3 regions of the Sedimenticola selenatireducens genome follow, and region 1 is predicted to be linked to each of the others. Evidence: predicted binding sites of a transcription regulator. Region 1 holds the regulator's gene; each other region holds the start of a gene.
The links. The regulator FNR, encoded in region 1, switches genes on or off when oxygen is low (the NO sensors DNR and NnrR bind a similar motif). The targets are predictions, from matches to a motif close to TTGATNTANATCAA.
Positions count from the first base shown of each region.

Region 2: the regulator FNR is predicted to act here: its motif matches at 3,921-3,934, upstream of ACHZBF_RS13125 (type IV pili methyl-accepting chemotaxis transducer N-terminal domain-containing protein).
Region 3: the regulator FNR is predicted to act here: its motif matches at 2,669-2,682, upstream of ACHZBF_RS13260 (cytochrome c oxidase subunit 3 family protein).

Region 1 is NZ_CAXXYC010000003.1:197,403-205,231, reverse strand. Features, by position in the region: gene kdsA (3-deoxy-8-phosphooctulonate synthase) at 1-213, opposite strand, end outside; gene ACHZBF_RS04590 (CTP synthase) at 210-1,859, opposite strand; gene fnr (fumarate/nitrate reduction transcriptional regulator Fnr) at 2,223-2,981, shown strand; gene dnaQ (DNA polymerase III subunit epsilon) at 2,974-3,729, opposite strand; gene rnhA (ribonuclease HI) at 3,726-4,166, opposite strand; gene ACHZBF_RS04570 (class I SAM-dependent methyltransferase) at 4,167-4,955, opposite strand; gene ACHZBF_RS04565 (lytic transglycosylase) at 5,219-6,874, shown strand; gene ACHZBF_RS04560 (ABC transporter ATP-binding protein) at 7,024-7,829, opposite strand, start outside.
Region 2 is NZ_CAXXYC010000004.1:419,532-427,360, reverse strand. Features, by position in the region: gene ACHZBF_RS13150 (ABC transporter ATP-binding protein) at 1-75, shown strand, start outside; gene ACHZBF_RS13145 (hypothetical protein) at 78-1,085, shown strand; gene ACHZBF_RS13140 (TlpA family protein disulfide reductase) at 1,082-1,576, shown strand; gene ACHZBF_RS13135 (nitrous oxide reductase accessory protein NosL) at 1,664-2,350, shown strand; gene ACHZBF_RS13130 (nitrous oxide reductase accessory protein NosL) at 2,427-2,924, shown strand; gene ACHZBF_RS13125 (type IV pili methyl-accepting chemotaxis transducer N-terminal domain-containing protein) at 3,080-3,871, opposite strand; gene ACHZBF_RS13120 (hypothetical protein) at 4,003-4,896, opposite strand; gene glyA (serine hydroxymethyltransferase) at 5,078-6,331, shown strand; gene nrdR (transcriptional regulator NrdR) at 6,384-6,899, shown strand; gene ribD (bifunctional diaminohydroxyphosphoribosylaminopyrimidine deaminase/5-amino-6-(5-phosphoribosylamino)uracil reductase RibD) at 6,874-7,829, shown strand, end outside.
Region 3 is NZ_CAXXYC010000004.1:448,536-456,364, reverse strand. Features, by position in the region: gene ACHZBF_RS13275 (aldo/keto reductase) at 1-653, shown strand, start outside; gene ACHZBF_RS13270 (sulfite exporter TauE/SafE family protein) at 876-1,589, shown strand; gene ACHZBF_RS13265 (cytochrome C oxidase subunit IV family protein) at 1,740-2,021, opposite strand; gene ACHZBF_RS13260 (cytochrome c oxidase subunit 3 family protein) at 2,024-2,632, opposite strand; gene ACHZBF_RS13255 (extracellular catalytic domain type 1 short-chain-length polyhydroxyalkanoate depolymerase) at 3,416-4,549, shown strand; gene ggt (gamma-glutamyltransferase) at 4,719-6,593, opposite strand; gene ACHZBF_RS13245 (TusE/DsrC/DsvC family sulfur relay protein) at 7,146-7,538, opposite strand; gene ACHZBF_RS13240 (HPP family protein) at 7,546-7,829, opposite strand, start outside.

The sequences.
Region 1 (7,829 bases):
CGCTTCAATCCCGGGACCACGATAGCTCTGCCCGGATGAGCGATTGGCCTTGTCAAAGGAGGATTTGTAGATAAACGGGATGCCCAGCCTGTCGGTCAAAGCCTTCAGTGCGCCGGCGGTATCCAGCGCCAGTTGCTCACTCTCCACCACACAGGGGCCCGCAATCAGAAACAGCGGATGTTCAAGGCCTGCCTCGAATTCACCTAATTTCATGCCTGTACACTCTCCCTGCTCATCTCATATTTATGCTTCCGTGCCGCCTGTATAAAACCGGTGAACAACGGATGCCCGTCCCTTGGAGTGGAGGTAAACTCCGGATGGAACTGGCAGGCGACAAACCAGGGATGCTCTTTGATCTCGACAATCTCGACCAACCGGCCATCCATTGAGCGCCCGGCGATTTTCAGACCCGCCTTTTCCAGTGCCTGCAGATACTGATTATTAAATTCATAACGGTGGCGGTGACGTTCGATGATGGTATCGCTGGCATACAGCTTACGCGTCAGACCATCCTCAACCAGCCGGCACTCTTGCCCACCCAGCCGCATGGTGCCACCGAGGTCCGAGTTCTCGTTTCTCACCTCCAGCTCGCCGTCCGCATTGAGCCACTCGGTGATCAGTGCGATGACCGGATAGGGGGTTTCCCGATTGAACTCTGTACTGTGTGCATCCGCCATGCCGGCCACGTGACGTGCGTACTCGATCACCGCCACCTGCATGCCGAGGCAGATGCCCAGATAGGGAATACGCTGCTCCCGGGCATAACGCACAGTGGCAATCTTACCCTCGACACCCCGCTCTCCGAACCCACCCGGAACCAGAATTGCGTCAACTCCCTTGAGGCAGTCAGTACCCTCTTTTTCCACCTGTTCGGAGTCGATATATTTGATATTGATCTTGGTGTGGGTATGAATACCGGCATGAATCAAGGCCTCGGAAAGGGACTTATAGGCCTCGGTCAGGTTCATGTACTTGCCAACCATCGCTACCGTAACGCTGCCGTCGGTATTCTCCAGGCCATCAATGACCGCCCGCCACTCGGACAGATCTGCCGCCGGAACATTAAGTCCGAACTGTCGCACCACGATCTCATCCATCTTCTGCTCATGCAGCAACAGCGGAATCCGATAGATATTATCCGCATCGACTCCGGTGATGACCGCCTCTTCCGGAACATTGGTAAACAGGGCGATCTTCTTGCGTTCGGCGTCCGGAAGCGCACTCTCGCAGCGACACAGCAACAGATCCGGCTGGATACCGATGGAGCGCAGCTCCTTGACCGAGTGCTGGGTCGGTTTGGTCTTGATCTCGCCGGATGTGTGGATATAGGGAACCAGGGTCAGGTGCAGAAACAGGGCATTCTGCTTGCCGAGTTCGACACCCATCTGGCGAATCGACTCAAGAAATGGCAGGGATTCTATATCACCCACGGTACCGCCGATCTCCACCAGGGCGATATCGGCGTCGCCCGCACCCAGCCGGATACTGTCCTTCATTTCGTTGGTGATGTGAGGAATGACCTGCACGGTGCCGCCCAGGTAATCGCCACGGCGCTCCTTGCGGATAACGCTTTCGTAAATCTGGCCGGTAGTGAAATTGTTGTTGCGGCCCATGGTGGCACGAATAAAACGTTCATAATGGCCGAGATCAAGGTCGGTTTCGGCGCCATCCTCGGTAACAAACACCTCCCCGTGCTGGAAGGGACTCATGGTGCCCGGATCCACGTTGATATAGGGATCCAGCTTGATCATTGTGACTTTAAGGCCGCGCGCCTCCAGCAGTGCGGCCAACGAAGCTGAGGCAATACCCTTGCCCAGCGAGGAAACTACACCGCCCGTGATAAATACGAATTTGGTCATAGACTCTATGTCTTGTGGTGGAGGAAAAAAATCATTCAGGACGGGGTTTAATAGTACGCGAAAGCGGCTGCAGCCTCAATCAAAAGGCCGGTAAATAATTCTCCCTGAGAACCGGCTCGCAAGGAGATCACGGTATCTGCGCACCAAAACGAGGCACACACCGTTTGCGGCAATAACCCCCGACAGCATGACATCCATTCAAGCCACTGATTCGGTTCGCCGAAACCGCTGGATATCGGGTAGAAATCACCCGCTCCTCACGCCCGATCCGAGACAGCGGATTGAGACAAGATGAAAAGTAACTTGATCCAGAGCAAAGCAATCTGCAAAATGTCAGCTCCTATGGAGAAGTAAGGTTGCGCCGTGAGCGAACACAAGGTTATCTCTTTTGACAACATCAAGGTTGCCTGCAGGAACTGTAGTCTTACTTCCCTGTGCCTCCCGATGGGCCTCACCCCGGAAGATGTGGATCTGCTTGACGCCATAGTCAAGCGCAACAGACCGCTGCACCGTGGCGATCACCTGTTTCGCCAGGGCGATAAATTTCAATGCATCTATGTGGTCAAAACCGGAACGGTCAAGACTTTTGATCCGGGTGAAGACGGCAGCGAGCAGGTTCTGGGCTTCCACTTACCGGGTGAAATGATCGGTCTGGATGCAATTGAGACTGGCATTCACCACTGCTCAGCCAAAATCCTGGAGACCACCGCAGTTTGCGAAATCCCCTTCACCCTACTCGAAGAGCTGAGCAGCACCATACCCAGTCTGCAGCACCAGATGTACCGGCTGCTGAGTCGGGAGATTGGCCATGATGAGGATATGCTGACCCTACTGGGCAAGCGCAATGCCGAAGAGCGACTGGCTTCCTTCCTATTGAGTCTGTCCGGACGTTTCCAGCGGCGCGGTTTTTCTCCCTCTGACTTCTACCTCAGCATGTCCCGCCATGAAATCGGCAACTACCTCGGCCTTGCGGTAGAGACCGTCAGCCGCCTGTTTACCCGCTTCCAGGACGATGGCCTGCTGAAAGTGGAGCGAAAACATGTTCAACTGGTCGATATTGAGCGGCTGAAACAGATTCAACGCGGCGACCAGGCCGGCGTACGTGAGCAGCAGGTCACTTGACCTCGTCCCTTGCGGTACCAGCCATTTCTGCATGTTCCAGGCGCCGCCACAGACAGCCTCCACCAGCACTCTTCTCAATCAGCTCCAGTCGCTGTCCATGCGAGGCCAGCTCGTCAACGCTGGCCTGGACCACTTTCAACCGGGGTCGTGCCGGGTCCAGACGCTGAATCCGCTCACTACTGGACTCATTTTCACCACTACCCGCATCCAGTGACAGTGCCCCCTGCCCTCCGGTCATCATCAGATAAACGTCGGCCAGAATCTCCGCATCAAGCAGTGCACCGTGCAGTTCCCGGTGGCTGTTGTTGATGTCGTAGCGTTTGCACAAGGCATCCAGGCTGTTGCGCTGCCCAGGGTGCATCTTTTTCGCCATGACCAGGGTATCCACCACACTGCAGATGGTATCCAGTGACGGATGCTCGCCCGGTAACAGTCTCAGCTCGTGATTGAGAAACCCCATATCGAACGGCGCATTGTGAATAATCAGTTCCGCCCCATGAACATAGGTGACAAAATCATCCACCAGATCTGCAAACCGGGGCTTGTCCGCGAGAAACTCATTGGTGATTCCATGCACCTCGATCGCCGCCTGATCGATCTCCCGGTCGGGCTGCAGGTACTGGTGGAAGTTGTTCCCGGTCAAGCGCCGGTCCACCATTTCCACGCAACCAATCTCGATAATCCGATGCCCCTGGCTCGGTTCCAGACCGGTGGTTTCCGTATCCAGTACAATCTGCCGTGTACTCATAACCCCAACTCCTCCACACCCTTGTTGGCCAGCCGGTCCGCCAGTTCATTTTCCGGGTGACCGCTATGCCCCTTGACCCAGGACCAGTGCACATCATGGGTCGCCACCAACTGATCCAGTCGTAGCCAGAGGTCGCTGTTCTTGACCGGTTTTTTGGCGGCGGTTTTCCAGCCGTTCCGTTTCCAGTTGCCGATCCAGTCGGTTATGCCGTTCTGCACATATTTTGAATCAGTCGTCACCCGCACACTGGTTGGGCGAGTCAGTGCCTCCAGGGCACTGATCACGGCCATCAGTTCCATCCGGTTATTGGTGGTTTGCTGCTCTCCGCCATAGAGCTGCCGCTCCTTGCCCTTATAGCGCATCACGGCACCCCAGCCGCCCGGACCGGGATTCCCTTTACAGGCACCATCGGTAAATATTTCCACCCGCTCAACCACTTATTCACTACTCCTGGTGTGTCTGATGTTATTCGCCGTGGGCTCGGCCATGCTACCCCTGATGCGTCGGGGACGCAGCTTCCAGGCCGGCTTGATCGGGGTCAGCCGGGAGACCCGCTTGACCGCAAGTATCACATAGGCACCCGACATCGGTGACCAGAAACGCCCGCCGATGCGTTCTAAAAAACCCAGCCGCTGCATCATCCGCTCGTGGCGCAATGGCGGACGAAACATCACCCCCTGTTCCGCCTTGATTTCAAATCCGAGCAGAGAGAGCCAGTCATGAACCCGCCAGGCAGAGATAAAATGCCCACACCAGGGGACCTGCTTGCCGCGCATACGCAGCAGCCGCCAGATCCCCCATAGACTCCAGGGGTTAAAACCGACAATGATCACATGCCCTTCGGGAATCAACACCCGCTCCACCTCGCGCAGCAACTGATGGGGATTTCTGGAAAAATCCAGCGTGTGGGGCAGCAGGACGGTATCGATACTGTCCGAGGCAACCGGCAGATGCTGCGGATCCCCAACCACGCATTGATTGCCGAAAGCGTCCTCCCCTTTCGGCACCAGCACGACCTGGGACTTGATCCGGCTCATCCTGAGTGGGTCCAACTGCAATCCCAGACAGCCCACCTGCAGCAGATAATAACCGAAACATTCAGCCAGTAGGCACTCCAGACTCGCTTGCTCCATGGCGAGCAACTCCCGCCCTGGTGTGGTACTGAACCAGGCCCGCAGGGCCTCCGTCGAAGGAGGAGTGGTGATCCGGTTAAATAGTCTCTTCATCAGCAAGTGCGGTTATTGTGCAAGGATTCAAACTTTAACCCATTCCGGCCGGAGATTCCCGCCATCGATCTGGCTTGCCCCATGTGGATGCTATTGCCACCACTGGCATGGCGGTCCACCGTCTAGACAGACAATCCCCATCATGGAAAGATCGCCTGCGACTATTCATCCCCGTAACATGACCTGTTTCCTGGAAAAAAACAGGTGATTTGCGTATGATCCCGGCTAGTTTACGCTAACGCCAGACAGCCGTGGATTGTTTCATGCCGATAAGATATCTGACCCTGACCATCCTCACCGCCCTGGCGCTGAGCGGATGCAATACCACCAATAACGGAGCCGAGCCGGAATTGATCAAGGCGGCGGTTCACGCAGACTCTGTTACGATGACCGAACTGGCGCCGGCGCCGGCCCGGCAGCCTGAACTGGAGTCCGTTGCCCTGAAGCCGCTTGAGGTCGAGGTCGAGCTTGAGCTCGAGTCAGCACCCGTGCCCCAGACCGGGCTGATGGACCGGCTGCGTGCCGGTTTCGGCCTGGAGATTCCGGATCATCCGCGCATTGACAGCCAGATCCGCTGGTTTGCCTCCAACAACGATTACCTGGACAGGGTACAGGAGAGGGCAGCTCCCTATCTTTATTTTATTCTCGATGAGGCTGAACAACGGGGAATCCCCAGCGAGCTGGCCCTGTTGCCGATTGTCGAGAGCGGTTTCCGGCCCTTTGCCTACTCCCCAGGACGCGCCGCCGGACTGTGGCAGTTCATCCCCTCCACCGGCAAACATTTCGGGCTGGAACAGAACTGGTGGTACGACGGTCGCCGGGATGTGGTGGCCGCCACCCGGGCGGCTTTTGACTATCTAAGCCAACTGGCGAGCCAATTTGACGGCGACTGGCAGTTGGCACTGGCCGGTTACAATGCCGGTGCCGGCACGGTGCAACGGGCCATCAAGCGCAACCAGCGAAAAGGCAAACCCACCGATTTCTGGTCACTCGAACTGCCTGATGAAACCATGCGCTACGTGCCGAAACTGCTGGCCGTGGCCAAGGTGATGGGGGATCCGCAGCAGTACGGCATCACTCTGGCCGATATTCCCAACCAGCCCTACTTCGACAGCATTGATATCGGCTCCCAGCTCGATCTCGCCCTGGCGGCTGATATGGCGGGCATCTCCATTGAAGATCTCTATCGGCTAAACCCCGGCTTCAATCGCTGGGCAACGGCGCCGGATGGACCACACCGGCTGAGCATTCCGGTTGAACAGGCCGAGCGCTTCAGCGAGGCGCTCGATGCCCTCGATCCACAGAAACGGCTGCGCTGGAGCCGCTATAAGATCCGCCCCGGCGACAATCTTGGCGGCATTGCCAGAAAGCACAAAACCACCGTGGCATTGCTGCAACAAGTGAACAAGCTGAAGGGCAACAACATCCGTGCCGGCAAGCATCTGCTGATCCCGGTCTCGGTCAAAAGCCTCGATCAGTACACCCATACCGCCGACGCCCGTCTGGCAAAAACCAAAAACAGACAGCGCAAGGGCAAGCGCCTGACCCACAAGGTCGTTGCGGGGGATACACTTTGGGACATTGCACAACGCTACAAGGTCAGCCACCGGGCCCTGGCCCGCTGGAACGGCATGTCCCCCAGGGACACGCTGCGCCTGGGACAGCAGCTGGTCATCTGGCAACAGGGCGGCAAGAGTCAAGACAAGTTGGCGCACGCCACCCCGCTGCTTTCACCGCCGGTCGACACCCGCAGCAGCCTGCGCTACCGGGTGCGCAAGGGCGACTCCCTGGCGCTGATTGCGCAACGTTTCAATGTCACGATTTCCGACCTGAGAAAATGGAACACGCTGGAGGGCCGCTATCTACAGCCCGGACAGCGACTGCAGCTGTTCGTAGATGTGGCTGAACAGACCCTGTAGGAGTCTCCCTGCCCTAAGCTCTGGTCTTGCTACAAATACTGGCGAGGAGTCTTTGTGCTCTTGGTGTTGTTGGCGGTTGCGACGCAATGAACCGGCTCTCCTGAATCACTGCGGGTACCCTCCAGCCCAGCCGGGACAGGTTCCTGCTCTTACGACTGTTCCTGCTCAACCTTGAAACAGCTCACCTGACGGCCGTCATTCAGCCTGATCAGATCCGGGTAGCGCTCCCGACACTGGGGCATCGCCACCGGGCAGCGGGGGTGAAAGTGGCAGCCGACTGGTGGATTGGCCGGTGACGGCATATCCCCTTCCAGCCGGATCACTTCGCGCTTCAAGTCGGGATCGGCCACCGGTACGGCGGAGAGCAGCGCCTGGGTATAAGGATGTTTCGGTGCAGCCAACAGTTGCCCCACCTCACCCCGCTCGACGATCCTGCCCAGATACATCACCGCCACCTCATCTGCCAGATAAGAGACCACCGAGAGATTGTGGGTTATAAACAGGAAGGCGAGGCCGCGACTGTTCTGCAGCCGCTTCAGCAGATTGAGGATCTGTGCCTGCACCGAGACGTCCAGGGCGCTGGTCGGCTCATCACAGATAATCAGCTTCGGATCCACCGCCAGGGCGCGGGCGATACAGATACGCTGACGCTGCCCACCGGAGAACTCATGCGGATAACGGCCGGCGGCATCGGCGGGAAGCCCTACCTGCTCCAGCAGTTCCATCACCCGTGAACGGCGCTGCTCCGCCGAACGGCCAATGCGCTGCGCCTTCATCCCCTCTTCGATAATATCGCCCACCAGCATGCGGGGATTCATCGAGGCGACCGGGTCCTGAAAGATAATTTGCAATTCCGAGCGGCGAGCGCGCAGGGCGCTGCCTTTCAGCCGGGTCAGTTCATCACCGGCAAAACCGACCGTACCCGCGGTAGGCCGCACCAGCTGCAGTATTCCCT
Region 2 (7,829 bases), on a different contig from region 1:
GATCCGGTGGTGTTTGAGTCGCCGGTGGTGGACCGGGTGATTGAGCTGTGTGACGGTCAGGTGGTGGAGGGCTGAGCATGTTGCTTAATCCCGCCATCATGGCGCTGATCCTGGTCTCCTTCGTGGTATTGCTGATGCTGCTGGTCGCCGCCGGTTTTGCCATTCACCTGCTGCGATTCTGGGACATGGCGAGTGGCAGTGAACGGCAGCTGCGGCTGGAGCGAAGAACTTATCTGATCTCCACCCTGCTGGCCTGGGCATTTGCCGCCGAGCTGGTTTCCCTGTTGCTCTATGTCTATAACGCCGAATCCATGTCAGGTCAGTTTGTTGGTGCCATGTGCGCCACCGGGGTACTGAATGTCAATGCCTGGGGTTGGCCGACACTGTTTCTGAAGGTGGCCGTCTTCTTCAGCGGGGCGACCTGGCTGACGCTGAATGCACTGGACAATCGGGGCTATGACTACCCGTTGATCCGATTGAAATACGGGCTGTTGCTGTTGCTGGTTCCCCTGGTTGCCACTGAGACCTGGTTGCAGCTGCGTTACTTTCTAGAGTTGCAACCGGATGTCATCACCTCCTGCTGCGGCTCGCTGTTCTCGGCCAACGACCGTGGCGTGGCGGGTGAGGTGACAGCGGTCTCACCACGGTGGGCGATGTGGAGCCTGTACCTTTCGGGTGCGCTGGTTCTGCTGTCCGGCCTGTTTTATCACCGCACGCGGCGGGGTGGTCTGCTGTTCGGCCTGTTGGCCCTGGTGGCCTTTTTGATTGCACTGGTTGCGATAGTATCGGTGATTTCACCTTACATTTACGCCCACCCCGAGCATCACTGCCCGTTCTGTATTCTCAAGTCCGGCCATGGATTCGCCGGCTACCTGCTCTACATTCCCCTGTTTGCCGCTACCGCCTGGGCGCTGGGTGTGGCTGTCGTGTCACCCTGGCAGCGGATATCCAGCCTGAGCGAGGCCGTGTCGACCAGCGGGACAAGGCTGGTGCGTCGATCATTGATGATGTTTGTCATTTTCTATCTTTCGGCCAGCGGATTTGTCTACAACTCCACTCTGGTTATGCAGGGGGTGTGGTGGTGAATCGGCGATGGTCATGGCTTCCGCTGCTAACGGTTCTGCTGTTGGCCGGTTGTGACTCATCGGACCAGTCGCTGGTGCTCGGTAAATCGGTGCCTGCTGTTGAACTGGAGCGGTTTGAGGGAGGTCGGCTGCAGTTTCCAGGCGCCCTTCGGGGTCGCATGGTGCTGATCCATTTCTGGGCTGATTGGTGTGCGCTCTGCCGGGATGAATTGTTGGGATCGGAACTGCTCTACCGGCGGTACCGTGACCAGGGGCTGGAGGTGCTTGCCATTAATCTTCAACAGCCTCGTGAAACTGTCCGATCCTATCTGGCAGGTCTGGATATCAGCTACCCGGTCTTGCTCGATAGCAGTGGCGAGATGGCCCGGCGTTACGGCGTGTCCGCGCTGCCGCTGGTATATCTGCTGGATCGTCAGGGCAGGCTGTATACGCGGATACTGGGTGGTGCATCCCCGGACCAATTGGAGCAGATTATCAAGCGGCTGCTGTAGGCGATTTGAAGGCCGGGCCGACCTGCGGTTTGGGCCCGGCGTTGTGAAACAACACCGCAGAGTTAGTAATTGATAGGGAGAGACGTGATGTGTGAAGAGAAAAAAATTGATCGGCGGGGCATGTTGAAACTTCTGGCCGTGGCCGGACTCGGCAGTCTGGCGGGTCCGGTTGTTGCCGGACCCGGCGTTGGTGCCATGGTACCCGGCAAAGGTTGGGTGAAATCCTCTGGCGAGCAGTGTCAGGGGGATGGGACGCCACTGCAGTTCATTCCGAAAACTGCACCGGACGGTAACCCGCTGGAGAATGAGCTGGAGAAATATCCTGCCTGTCCCTACTGCGGGATGAACCGGACCCAGTGGAATCACAGCCGCCATCTGGTTCAGTATGATGATGATCTGGTGGATGGCACCTGTTCCATTCACTGCCTGGCCATCAGCCTTTCGCTCAATCTTGATCGCGGTCCCAAGGCGATCTATGCCGCGGATTTCGGTGCCGCCGGAAAGGTCAAGCCGCTGGTCAAAGTGGATGAGGCCACCTACCTGATCGGCTCCAAGCTCAAGGGGACCATGACTGCCAACAGCAAGATGGCTTTTGCCTCAGCAGAGACGGCGAAGGCGGCCCAGGCGGAGCAGGGGGGTGAGCTGGCTTCATTCGATGAAGGGTTGAAGGCGGCTTATCTCGGCATGGCGCAGGATACGATGATGATCCGCAAACGACGTGCCGAGATGGTGAAAAAGATGCAGATGATGAAAATGAAAAAAAGCGGTGGCTGATAGTGCACTTTGGCGGTGGATTTTGGCCACGGTAATCCACCGCCTTGAAATGAACTGCCAAGAGGAAGAGTAGCCAGTGAATCTGATATTGAAATGCAGCATGGTACTGCTGCTGATGTTTGGGTTGGTTCTGGACGCTGCCGCGGGTCCGGTCGAAACCCCGGCCCCCAATGTGGATGATACCTGTCCGGTATGCGGCATGTTCGTCGCCAAGTATCCGGCCTGGGTGGCTACCGTACGCTACCAGGATGGACATTTGCACCATTTTGACGGCGCCAAGGATCTGTATAAATACTTGCGGGATCTGCCGCGCTGGGCGCCTGGACACCGCCACGAGGATATTCAGACGATTGCTGTCACCGAGTACTACACACTGACCCGCATCGATGCCCGGGAAGCCTGGTTTGTGATCGGCTCGGATGTACTGGGTCCGATGGGCCATGAGCTGATACCGTTGGAGACCCTTGAGGACGCCGAGGAGTTCATGCGGGATCACCAGGGGGTGCGGATTCTGCGCCAGGATGAAGTGACAACAGAACTGCTGGAGAAGCTCGACCAGGGCGTGTTCGAGTAGGGGGTAGTCAGGGGTGAAGTCTTAATCACCGAAGGAGCGGCTTCAGCCGCTCCTTCGGTCTGGGGGGCGATTTATTTCCACCTCAGAAAATTGTCATATCGCGCCAGATGGCGCCAGGGGTGGTGTCCGGTCTACGCGTAGCGGCGTCGAGGCGCCTATTTGGCCTGGGGCAGGGCGGCGTAGAGGCCGGTCACTTCGTTCATCTGTCCCAGTATCTTGTCCAGCATGCGCGCCACCAGTCCCGGTACGAACTCATCCTCGCCCATGCGGTTGCTCAGGTTATACAGGTCCCAGTTCTGCTTCACCTGACTGAGGATGGCGCTGATCTCCGGGGTGTTTTCATTGGCGTTGATCAGCTCCTGCAGTGCCGTATCGAACTCACTGGTGGCGGCCTTGTAGTCCTGCCGATAGAGTTCATCAGCAAATTTCCAGCTCATCAGCATATAGAGATTGCCCATGCGCTGGCTGAGCATGCGCTGGCGTCCGGCAATGTTCACCAGATGACCCTGGTTGGTTCCAGACTCATCGGCCAGAATCAGTACCACCTGGTGGGCCGCGGCCAGCAGGCGTTCCGCGTTGGCCCTCAGTTCCTCTGCCTTTTCCCTTTGCACCGGACCGGTGGCGATCTGCTTGACCGGAATCCAGAGTTTTTCCACCAGCGCAAGCCCGCGGGTGGCCTCGGGATTGGTGGTAAAATCTTTCAGCTGCTTAAGTTGCAGTTCGAACAGGTCGATGGATTCGCCAAGATGTTTTTTGGCCACCCGATAGCGCACGTCCTGCCCCATCTGCAGGTAGGATTTGACGATGCGCTGGCTCAGCATGCGTTGGCGTCCCGCCTTGTTGATGGCCTCGGCGAGGGTAATGTCCGAGGCGGCTTGGGCGGCCGGTAGCTGGCACAGCAGGATAAGCAGTCCGTACACAACGGCCTGTACGCTTTTTTTGATCATGAGGCTGACTCCCGATTTTACTTATGAATTAAAGTTATAACCTGCGTGCTTGAACAGAATCAAGGGACGGCCGTTCGCTGCGTCCCGGTAATTGGCTATTCTGCACAATATGTTTTCGTTTGGATGGCCGGTCAGTTGCCGTGCAGGGTAATGCTCCCGACAGCAAAATCCCCCGCCTGATTGCGGATCGCCAGTTGCTTGAACGGGTAGCGGAAAGAGTGATCGCGTACCTGAATCAACTCTTTCTCATCCAGCAACACCTCAATCCGTCCATTGGGGTCGCGACGCCACTCAATGGCGTGGGTCTGGCCGTCACCGATGTTATCCATCTCCATGCTTTCGATCACCCGGGTCCTGCCGTTGATTCGGCTTACCAGCTCCAGGGTCGAGCGCTCGCCCAGCATCAGGATCAACCGGTAGCCGGTGTCGCCCTGGCTTCCCTGATACAGTCCGAACTCAATCTGCCCGGTCTCTCGGGGCGGATTATGCGCAGAGATCTCCAGTTGTAACGCGAATACAGTGGGAATCTGCAACGGCAGTTGAATCTCGGCTGGCTCGTTACGTTTCTCCACCACCTCTTCGCCGGGTTGATCATTCTCCTTGCCGCGCAGCGCTTCCTGCAGCAGGGCGCCCAGCAACGCCTTTCCCAGGTCCTGTTTCTTTTCCTGGGGAGCCGGTTGGGCCGGTTCCTCCTGAGCTGCTTCACTGCGGGAGCGCAGCCCCAGCCGGCCATCTACCCAGAATTGTCCGGAGACGACATCCCAGCTGGGGTTCTGGTCATAATTGCCATCGGAAAAATCTTCCATCAGTAATTCGTTGCGCCAGGGCCAGTCGTGGCGGCTGATGAGATCTTCCAGGTCATTCAGTAGCCAGCGATCGGCCGCCCGCTGCTGGCGGGCCTTGTCGGTCAGCTCCCGGAGCTGGTCGACCAGGGCTTGCAGCTGTTCGTTATCGGAGTTCGCGGTGAACGCCGGAGTGGAGGCGAACAGCAGGGTCATGCAGGCAAAGGCAACAAGGATGCGCATTAGCGATTTTCTCCCTATTTCGTGAACCGTCATCTCCTTAGCGTCCGAAAACCCCTATCCATGAGCAGTTTTTTTGGAGCAAAGCGATTTTCCGCGTCAGCCGGGATTATATCAACTGGATGGCGACGCTATGACCGCAAGGTGTTAAAATACCCTATTTTTCCCGGCGGAGATGGCTGTCATGTTCAGTAAAGATATGCAGATCGGTGGTTATGATGATGAGCTCTGGGAGGCGATCCAGTCGGAGGAGGTCCGGCAGGAGGAGCATATTGAGCTGATTGCTTCGGAAAACTACACCAGCCCGCGGGTGATGCAGGCCCAGGGCAGCGTGCTGACCAACAAGTATGCCGAAGGCTATCCCGGCAAGCGCTACTACGGTGGCTGTGAGTATGTCGATATCGCCGAGCAGCTTGCGATCGACCGCGCCAAGGCGCTGTTCGGCGCCGATTATGCCAATGTCCAGCCGCACTCCGGCTCCCAGGCGAATGCGGCGGTCTACATGGCCCTCTGTCAGCCGGGCGACACCGTGCTGGGCATGAGCCTGGCCCACGGCGGTCATCTGACCCACGGTGCCAAGCCCAACTTCTCCGGCAAGCTCTACAACGCTATCCAGTACGGCCTCGATCCCGCCACCGGTGAGATCGATTATGCCGAGGTGGAACGTTTGGCCCGTGAGCACAAGCCGAAGATGATCGTGGCCGGTTTCTCGGCCTACTCCCGGGTAATCGACTGGCAGCGCTTCCGCGCTATCGCCGATGAAGTGGGCGCCTACTTTTTTGTCGACATGGCCCACGTGGCCGGACTGATCGCCGCCGGCCTCTACCCGAGCCCGGTGCAGATCGCCGATGTCACCACCACCACCACCCACAAGACCCTGCGCGGTCCGCGTGGTGGGCTGATCCTGGCCAAGGCCAACCCGGAGCTGGAAAAGAAGCTCAACTCGCTGGTCTTCCCTGGCACCCAGGGCGGACCGCTGATGCATGTGATTGCCGCCAAGGCGGTGGCCTTCAAGGAGGCGATGGAGCCCGAATTCAAGGCCTATCAGCAGCAGGTGATGACCAATGCCCAGGCCATGGCCAGTGTCTTCATCGAGCGTGGCTACGACGTGGTCTCCGGCGGCACCAATGACCATCTGTTCCTGGTCAGCTTCATTCAGGCGGGCCTTACCGGCAAGGATGTGGATGCCTGGCTGGGTGCGGCAAACATCACGGTCAACATGAACGCGGTGCCAAATGATCCCCAGTCGCCCTTTATCACCAGTGGTATCCGGGTTGGCACCCCCGCCCTGACCACTCGTGGCGTCGGGGAAGCCGAGGCGAAGGAGCTGGCGGGCTGGATGTGCGACGTGATCGATGCCCGGGGTGATCAGGCGGCCATCGACCGGGTCAAGGCCCTGGTGTTGGATCTCTGCAAGCGCCATCCGGTTTACAAGTAAGCATATTATCGGGGCCGGGTTAGATCCGGCCCCACTCTTCAGGCCCTAGATCATGCGATGCCCTTTCTGCGGTGCCCAGGATACCAAGGTGGTGGATTCCCGACTGTTCGGGGATGGGGATCAGGTGCGCCGGCGGCGTGAATGCGCCATCTGCAAGGAGCGTTTCACCACTTACGAGACGGCCGAGCTGACCCTGCCCCTGCTGATCAAGCAGGACGGCAGCCGGGTGCCGTTCGATGGTCGCAAGCTGGCCTCCGGTATGTCCCGAGCCTTGGAAAAACGCCCGGTCAGTGCCGAGCAGGTGGATGATGCCATCAGCCATATCCGCCGCAAGCTGCTGGCCCATGGTGAGCGGGAAGTGCCGTCGCGGCAGATCGGTGAGTGGGTCATGGAGGAGCTGCGGGCGCTGGACCAGGTGGCTTATGTGCGTTTCGCCTCGGTCTATCGCAGTTTTGAGGATGTGAACGCCTTCCGTGAAGAGATAGAACGGCTGGAGAAACAGTTGCCGCCGGATGTGCGTCGTCATCAGCTGGATCTGCTCAATGGCGATAAAGACGATGACGCCTGAGGATTTCAGTTTTATGGCCCGGGCGATCCGCCTGGCCGAACAGGGCATTTACACCACCCATCCCAATCCCCGCGTCGGCTGTGTGCTGGTGCGTGAGGGAGAAATTGTCGGTGAGGGCTTTCACCGTCGCGCCGGTGAACCTCATGCGGAACGCAACGCCCTGGCAGAGGCCGGGGAGCGGGCGCGCGGCGCCACCGCCTACGTGACCCTGGAACCCTGCTGCCATCATGGCAGGACACCACCCTGCAGCGATGGTCTGATTGAGGCCGGCGTGACGCGGGTGGTGGTGGCCATGACAGACCCCAATCCACGGGTAGCCGGCCAGGGGATTGCCCAGCTGGAGGCGGCCGGCATCCGGGTTGACCAAGGGGTGATGACGGATCAGGCGATGGCCCTGAATCCCGGTTTTATCGCGCGCATGAGTCGTGGCCGGCCCTTCGTGCGCTGCAAGCTGGCCATGAGCCTGGACGGGCGAACCGCCATGGCCAGTGGCGAGAGCAAATGGATTACCGGTGCTGAAGCACGGAAAGATGTGCAGCGGTTGCGTGCCCGCAGTGACGCCATTGTTACCGGCATCGGTACGGTGCTGGCGGACGATCCGTCTATGAATGTGCGGCTGGGTGTCGCCGAACTGCCGGGGGTGGAGTCCGCCGCCTACCTGCTGCAGCCGCTGCGGGTGGTGCTGGATCCCGATCTGCAGACATCGCCCTCCGCCCGGTTGCTGAGTCTGCCGGGAGAAACTCTGATTGTTACCGCCTCCGAAAACGAGAAGCGGCGACAGGCCTTGCTGGCGGTGGGTGCCGAGGTGATCCTGCTGCCGCGGCACGGTATCGGGATCGATCTGGATCTGCTGATGGAGAGACTGGCGCAGAGTGGTATCAATGAGGTGCTGATCGAGTCCGGCCCCACCCTGGCCGGGGCGGCGGTAGC
Region 3 (7,829 bases), on a different contig from region 1:
CCGACGTCATCGACCTCTACTACCTGCATCGAGTGGACAGGGCGGTGTCCGTGGAAGAGAGCGTGGGGATGCTTTCAGATCTGGTGGCTGAAGGAAAAATCCGTGCCATTGGATTATCAGAAGTTTCGGCAGACACGCTACGGAGAGCTCATGCGATTCATCCGGTCGCCGCCGTACAGACTGAATACTCGCTATGGACCAGGAACCCGGAGATTGCCGTGCTGGAGGCATGCCGGGAGTTGGGGGTCACTTTTGTTGCATTCAGCCCACTGGCCCGCGGGTTTCTCACCGGCAAGTTGACAGACATTGCCGCTTTGGACAGCAGGGACATCCGCAGAAACATGCCCCGCTTTGAGGCGCGGAATTATGCCCGGAATCTGGACTTGCTGGGCGAGGTGAAAAAAGTAGCCATGAAAGAAGGATGTACCCTTGCGCAACTGGCATTGGCCTGGCTGTTGGGTCGAGATGAAAATATCGTACCCATCCCGGGAACCACCTCGCTGGATCACCTGCGCGAAAACTATAGCGCAATGGGCGTGACGCTGACTGCGGAATCCTCTGCCCGGTTGGACCGGCTTATAAATCAATCCACGGTTGCAGGTGCCCGTTACAACGCTGCAACGCAAATGGAAATAGATACCGAGGAATTTTAAATGGCATCTGATGCACAGCCGCAGTGCTACCGACAACGATGAATACGGATGCGCGAGGAGACTAGCCATGCCTCGATTCGTGAGAGGAACCGAATAGAGGATCATAGTCGATATCAACGATACGGTTACAGTCATGACCTAGGTGCATCGAGATAATCGGGTTCAGGGTGCCATGTCTGTCGCTAAAAAAATATTTTTCCTGCCTTAGAAAATATTGTCACCGTGAATGAACTGGTACTCATCTTAATATCATTTTTTACCTCGATGGGTACGGCCGTACTGGGCTTGGGCGGCGGGCTTATTTTAATCGCGTGCATGCCGGGACTGGTTCCGCCAGTGGCGATCATACCCGTGCATTCGGTTGCTCAACTTGCCTCGAATTTCAGCCGGGCGGCATTTGATTTCAAATCCATCCGTTGGGAATACGGCTTGTCGTTTTTTATGGGATCGCTGCTTGGCGGCATATTGGCTGCACAACTGGCTGTACAAATTAACCTGGATTACATACCCCTGTTTATTGCGGCCTTTATTCTGTTCAACGTGTGGGGATCTGGAATAGACATCGGCAAAAAGCTGAAGGGTGAGTTTTTCACTATCGGATTCCTGCAGACGGCGTTGGGTATGCTGGTTGGTGCAACCGGGCCGATGGGACACTCCACCCTGATCAGAAAGCAGGTCGAAAAGGATCAACTGGTGGTGACGTCGGCTTTATTCATGACCATTACACACGCCATAAAGATTTCCATGTTCATGTTTCTGGGGTTTTCTTTTTTTCAGTATTGGGCGCTGTGTCTCGGAATGGCGGTTGCAGTTATTGCGGGCTCATATATTGGGACCCATATGCGAAGACGGGTGCCGGACAGGCACTTCAGAATCGTACTCAAGCTGTTGCTGACAATACTGGCGGTCAGAATGATCTACAATACTGTCCTGTAGTTCTCCTAGGCCATATTCGACCTTGGCGGGGATTGCAGGCATCGCAACAAGAGGGTTGGATAGGTGCAGCCGTTAAGCCCGCATGGCAGGTAACCGGCTGCGCTTAAAGGCATACAACCACCGCCGCCAGCTTTTCCGGTAAAAGCATGTTTATCCGTTCAGCGTCGTCAACCGCCTGATCAGATCGCCCCAGCCATGGCTGATAATGACCAGCAGGGGAATGACGGAGACAAAGGCGTAAAGCACGTGGCGGATATGTGCGTTGGCGCGGGACATCTCCATGTATTGGTCGATCACCATGCGTCCCTTGAACGCAATCAGGCCGGCAACCAGCAGCGTCAGCGGCCAGCCGGGGTGTCCCGTTTCGGCAAACCAGGCTCCGGCGAGTGTGAGCCCTATCAACAGCAGCCATATTTTTTCGGCATGCCCCATGTTCACCTCAGCACGTAGAAAAAGGGGAAGATCACCAGCCAGATGACATCGGTGGTGTGCCAGTAAACCGCTGCCGCTTCCAGCCCGCTGTACTCCTCTGACGAGTAGATGCCACGATTCGTGCGTATGGCAATCCAGCTGAGCCCAAGCAAGCCCCAGAACACGTGTACCAGGTGGGTCAAGGTGAGGTAGTAATAGACCGTGTAGAAAATACCGGCCTGGCCGTCGACGCCGTGTGCGATATTCCAGCGGATCTCAAAGAATTTCACCAGCGGATATCCGCAGCCGAGCAGTATCGCCAGCAGGATCCAGCGAAAGGCCCTGCTGGAGGCATCCTGGCGAACCGCAGCGACGGCCTTGACCATGCAGTAGCCACTGGTCAGCAGCAGCATGGTGATTGTTACCCCGGCCACGGTGGCCAATTTGTCCGGGCCTCCCTGGAAGGCTTCCGGATGATGCGCCTTGGCAACGAAGTAAACAATGAACAGCATCAGAAATTCGACCAGTACACAAAAAATGCCGACCCAGATGCCGCTGTTTCCCGGTACCCGCTCGGTATCAATGTCGGCATCTATCGGTATGGCAAGTGGTTCTGTACAGGGTGTATTCATGGTGCCCATTATTCATGAAGGCTGTATTGAAGATATATGACAAAGGTCAACCCGTGGAGGTGCCGGGTTAATCCCGACGGGCCGGGTTACTCACTCAATGTGAAATGGATTCGCTAAAGCGCAATATGTAACAACCGTTTTAGCCCTGGCAGTGACCATATCCTGTTTTATCGCTGGTTGTACAGGATTGGCGTTTGCGGTATCACGGATCAATACAACAGCCTGCATGGCTGTGAACCAGATGACAGCTCTGGCTGTTTTTGCCAAGCCCCGAACAAGACAACACAACGGTGCGCACGGGTGTTTTTGCGGCCAATACCGGTATTCAGTCCTCGATAAGGTCTATTCGATTGGTAACGCGCGATTAAATATCTAACAGGGATAAGGAATGACCCGGACATTAAATATCTAAAAGGGTCTAAATCCCATGCGGTAGATTCACTCGGGCAGGGCATGAAGCGGAAAATTCCGAATGATTTTGGCGGTGGTGAGCGTCACCCTCTTCGGTCTCCATACCTGCACAAGAACCATCGATAATGAATTTGAGTAGGGAAAATATAGGCAGCCGCGACCAAAATAAGAATTAACCGAGCATCGCTGGAACCCCTCACCAGTAACGGATACGACCGGGCTTACCCCAAAGCGGGACCTGGTTTCCAATACCCGCTTGTCTGTTTGTGTTACAGTCAGGCCTGTATTTGCTGCGATGCAGCAAATACCCCGGATGTAACCGTTGCCAGCCAGTCGAGAAGCCGAGTGAGCCAACCCCCTGAAAATTCCCGTTTGACCAGACTGCGCCGCCAGATTGCCGATGCGTACCGGGCGGCTTTAGGCAAGGTGAGTCAACGCCTGTCCCGACTGGTTATGCCCTGCCCGGGTTGTACCGCGTTGCGGCGCTGGTTCGGTGCATCACCGCGTGATGCCGGCAGTCAGCCTGTGGCGCACCGGCTGGCGGTCGCCGCCGCCAGTCAGGATCTGGTTCGTTACTTTGCGCGGCGTGACTATGCCCGTTCCCGTCGGCGTCGCTACGCGCTGCACCTGCCGCCCCAATATGGCCGCGGCCAGGAATTGCCACTGGTGATGGTGCTGCATGGCTGCCGTCAGGATGAACAGGATATCCGCCAGATCAGCGGCTTCGACGCCATCGCTGATCAGGAGGGCTTCGTCGTGGTTTATCCATTCGTCACCAGTTACGCTGGCCTGCGCACCCGTAACTGCTGGGGATGGTGGCAGCGACATGAGATAGAGGCCGGTGCTGGCGAGGTGGAAGACCTCTGGCAGATCATTAACGAGGTGGCTGCGAAATTCCGCATCGACCGGCGGCGCATTCATGTTACCGGGCTCTCCTCCGGCGCCGCGATGGCGGCAGCGTTGCTGGTGGCGCATGCCGACCGGATTGCCTCGGGTGCCGTGGTGGCGGGGGTGCCTTACGGCGAGACCGCACGCGCCGTGAACCTGTGGGGTTTTGGTGGCCGGTTCAAGCCGGTTGATGTGGTGGCTGACGCCATGCAGCAGGCGCTGCGCCCCGGTGCCCATGCCGTGCCCCTGATGGTTGTTCACTCCGATGCGGATGAGACGGTGAATATCCGTGCGGCCCACAACCTGCGCGACAGTTGGGGACGCTGTTTCGGTGTCGATACCGAGCGGCCCCAGACACGCACCAGCGGGATCACCCTTGGGGCGCCCTGGGTCCACAGCTGCTACGGCCGTGCTTCTCAGAATGGCTTGGTGGAGACGCTGTTTATTGAGGGCAGGGGGCACGGCTGGTACGGCGGCAATCCCGGTTCCTACAGCTACCCGGAGGCGCCGGATGTGTCGCGCTGGATCTGGGATTTCTTTCAGCGCCAGCCGCCGTTACCGGCCACCACGGTCGGCTCTTCAGCGGCCGAGCCCTCATCGGTTGCGGCCGCCGTCTGACGGGGTGGCACGGGTTATCTTCGCCGCGGTTTTTGCATCGGCACCCGATGATTGCCTCGCGCTGTTATAAGCGGTATTCGGGAAACAGGCTCACCGGCTCCGCCCCGGTTGCCTGTTGAACTCCCGAATGACCGGACTTGCCCGGGTCGCTGAACACCCAGGATACGTTTTACTTTCTGCGCTCCACCTCATCTCTATTGAGGCTGACGATACCGCCGACCCGGCGCCGGTCGGCTGCGCCATATTGCGTCTTGCCCTCCCGGTCGATAATCACCGCCTGGACCGATCCGATCTCTGCCGGATCACGCACGCTATGTCCGAGGGTGCCCAGTTGCTCCATGACCTGCTCGGAGAAACCGATCTCGCGACCCACGGTTCCATTCGCGCTTGTCTGAGCGATTCTGGGCGCATCCACGGCCTCCTGAATATCCATACGGTGGTCGATCAGGTTCATGCTGACATTCACCACGGAGTCGATGATAGTGGAGCCACCCGGGGATCCGTACGCGGCGAGCGGTTTCTTGCCCCTGAACACCATGCTCGGCGACATGCTGGAGCGTGGTCGCTTGTTCGGCGCTACATCGTTGGCACCTGGATTGAAACTGCCTGGATCCGCATTGAAGGCGGGTATGAAATTGAAATCGGTCAGCTCATTGTTGAGCAGAAAACCGTAACCCGGCACCATCAGCCCGGTACCCCAGGCCGATTCGACCGTGGTGGTGTAGGAGACCATGTTGCCGTGGCGGTCGACAATACTGAAGTGGGTGGTATTCACCCCCTTGTCGAGCGCCGGGGTTAACGCGGCCAGTTTCTGTTTGCCCGCTGTCATCGCCACGTCGAAGGGACGCGGATCGTCCGGCAGTACATTTGCCTGGCGGGCGTCTGGACTGATCAGGGCACTGCGCAGGGCGATGTAGTCGTCGTCCAGCAGACCGGTCTTGGGTACATCAACAAAGTCCTCATCACCCATCCATACGGCACGATCGGCAAAGGCGAGGCGCATCGCCTCGATCATCACATTCAGAGTGCGGGTGGTGCCGAAACCAAAGCCCTCCGTCTCGTCACCGATAGGGAAGCGCTCGACCAGTTTCAGGATCTGCAGCACGGTGAGGGCACCGGAAGAGGGTGGCCCCATCGATTTGATGGTGTAACCGCGATACTCACCCGACACCGGCTCCCTGATCACGGCCTGGTAATTGGCCAGGTCATTCAGCGTCATCCGTCCTTCACCTTCAGGCCGGCTGTCGCGCGTGGCTTTCTGGGCCGCGACTATGGCGCTAGCGATCTCGCCTGAATAAAAGACATCCGTACCCTGGTCGGCAATCAGCTGCAGGGTATGTGCCAGATCCGGTTGCACCAGCAGTTGCCCCTCCACCAACGGGGCATCGCCGGGGCGAAAGATCTGCCGCGCCTCATCATAGGCGGGATTGCCGGGCTCGTTCTGCAGCCGGCTGCTTTCGGTGCTCTCCGCCAGACGCGGTCCCACCCGAAATCCTTCCTCCGCCATTGCGATGGCCGGCTCGAGCGTCTCCGACAGGGTCATGGTGCCCCACTTTTTCAGCGCCAGTTCCACCCCCTTCAGGGTACCCGGTACCCCGACTGCAATACCGCTGGTAGAGGCGACGCTGAAGCCACCGCTGCTGACGAAGGGTACGAACATATCTGCGGTTGCTGCTGCGGGCGCCTTCTCCCGGGAATCGATGCTGAGGGTTTTTTTCTCCTTGGCCAGGTAGATCAGCATGAAGCCGCCGCCCCCGATGCCGGAAGACTGGGGTTCAACCACATTCAGCGCGAATTGCACGGCTGCCGCGGCATCGATGGCATTGCCCCCCTGGCGCAGGATCTCGGCGCCGACCTGCGCCGCATTGGGTTCGCTGGTGGTGACTACACCCCCGCGCACTCCTGGCACACCCAGGGAGTCGTCATCACTCCAGCTCGGCGCCGAGACTGAAACCAGGAGGAGAGAAATGATAAACAGCAGGGGTTTCTTACAGTTGGTGAGAATGCCGGTAATCAATTTATGCAGGTAGTTGTTGATGTCCATGATCTTTCTAGCTCCATATAGCTGTTTGCCTTGCTGGGGAATCGTTATGTGTGTGATTACCACAGGTACTACAGCAACCCTTTTACCGTGAAGAGTAAGGATCAATCTAAATCACAGCGATACTAACAATCTCTAGTCGACTGCAGGCAATGGATGTATTGGGGTCAGCACTCAACAAGGCGTGATGAGGCATTTTGGGGCGACTGAATCGAGAGGTCCCGCAAGTGCACACATGCGTTGGCGCTACCGGAAACAGTAGATGGCAATGATTGGAAATACTACATGGTTTTTTTTAGGGTATTTTGCGGAGCCTGGTTAACCCGTTCCCGGCCCCGCGCACGCTGGCGTGGCCGCGTTATTTCCAGTGGGACTACTAACGACGGCCTTGCAAGCGTTTGACTGTCCAGCAGCAAACCCGGGGCAGGCGGCCGCCGGGCGGCTTTCGGCAAGCGGTTCGATGAAAGCCGATTATAAGTCGGTATTCATTTGCGGCGATTGATCCGGGCGACGCGAACCGGCCGAGTCACAACGGTTTCGCAGCGCTGATTACGATCAGTGTTCGCCCTTGGTCTTGCGAATACCGGCCAGGCGGTTGCCCTGTTTCTGCGGTCCCCCCATCGGGAAGATGTCATGCAGATAACGGGTGTTGGCCCGCTCCTTACCCCACACCTTGCGGAAGTGCTTGATCATGTCCCGCACCTGCGCCTGTACCCGGTGCTGCTGATAGTAGTCGCGGATGTAGTGGATCACCGCCCAGTGCTCGTCGGTCAGGGTCAGGTTCTCCTTCGCCGCCAGTGCCACGGTGAATGCCTCCGACCACTCGTCCATGTCCTGTATGTACCCCTCCTGATCGGTGGCGATCAGGCGGTCACCGGTGTCGACATAGTCGATACGGATGGCAAAGGGGTTGGTCTGCATTGCCTGCTTGTTGGTTGGCATGTTCATGTTAACCTCACGCTGTACTTTTCAGGGGCAGTATCTGCCCTTCGGTTTGTGGTATCCGGTGATGGCCCAATGCCAGGCCATAAATCCGTAGCAGATCCTCTTCGCTGACATCGATAAATGAGTCTATTTCGGTCAGTGCATAGACCAAGTCGCTGTGGGCGATCATGCATTTCTCGGCGGGCGCTACGCTTTGCCGGGCTTGGGGATAGCGACGCCAGACAAAGGGGTAGTTAAAAATCATCGCAATGGAGAGCAGGATCAGTGCATTGGCCAGCACGGGAGTCACGGCAT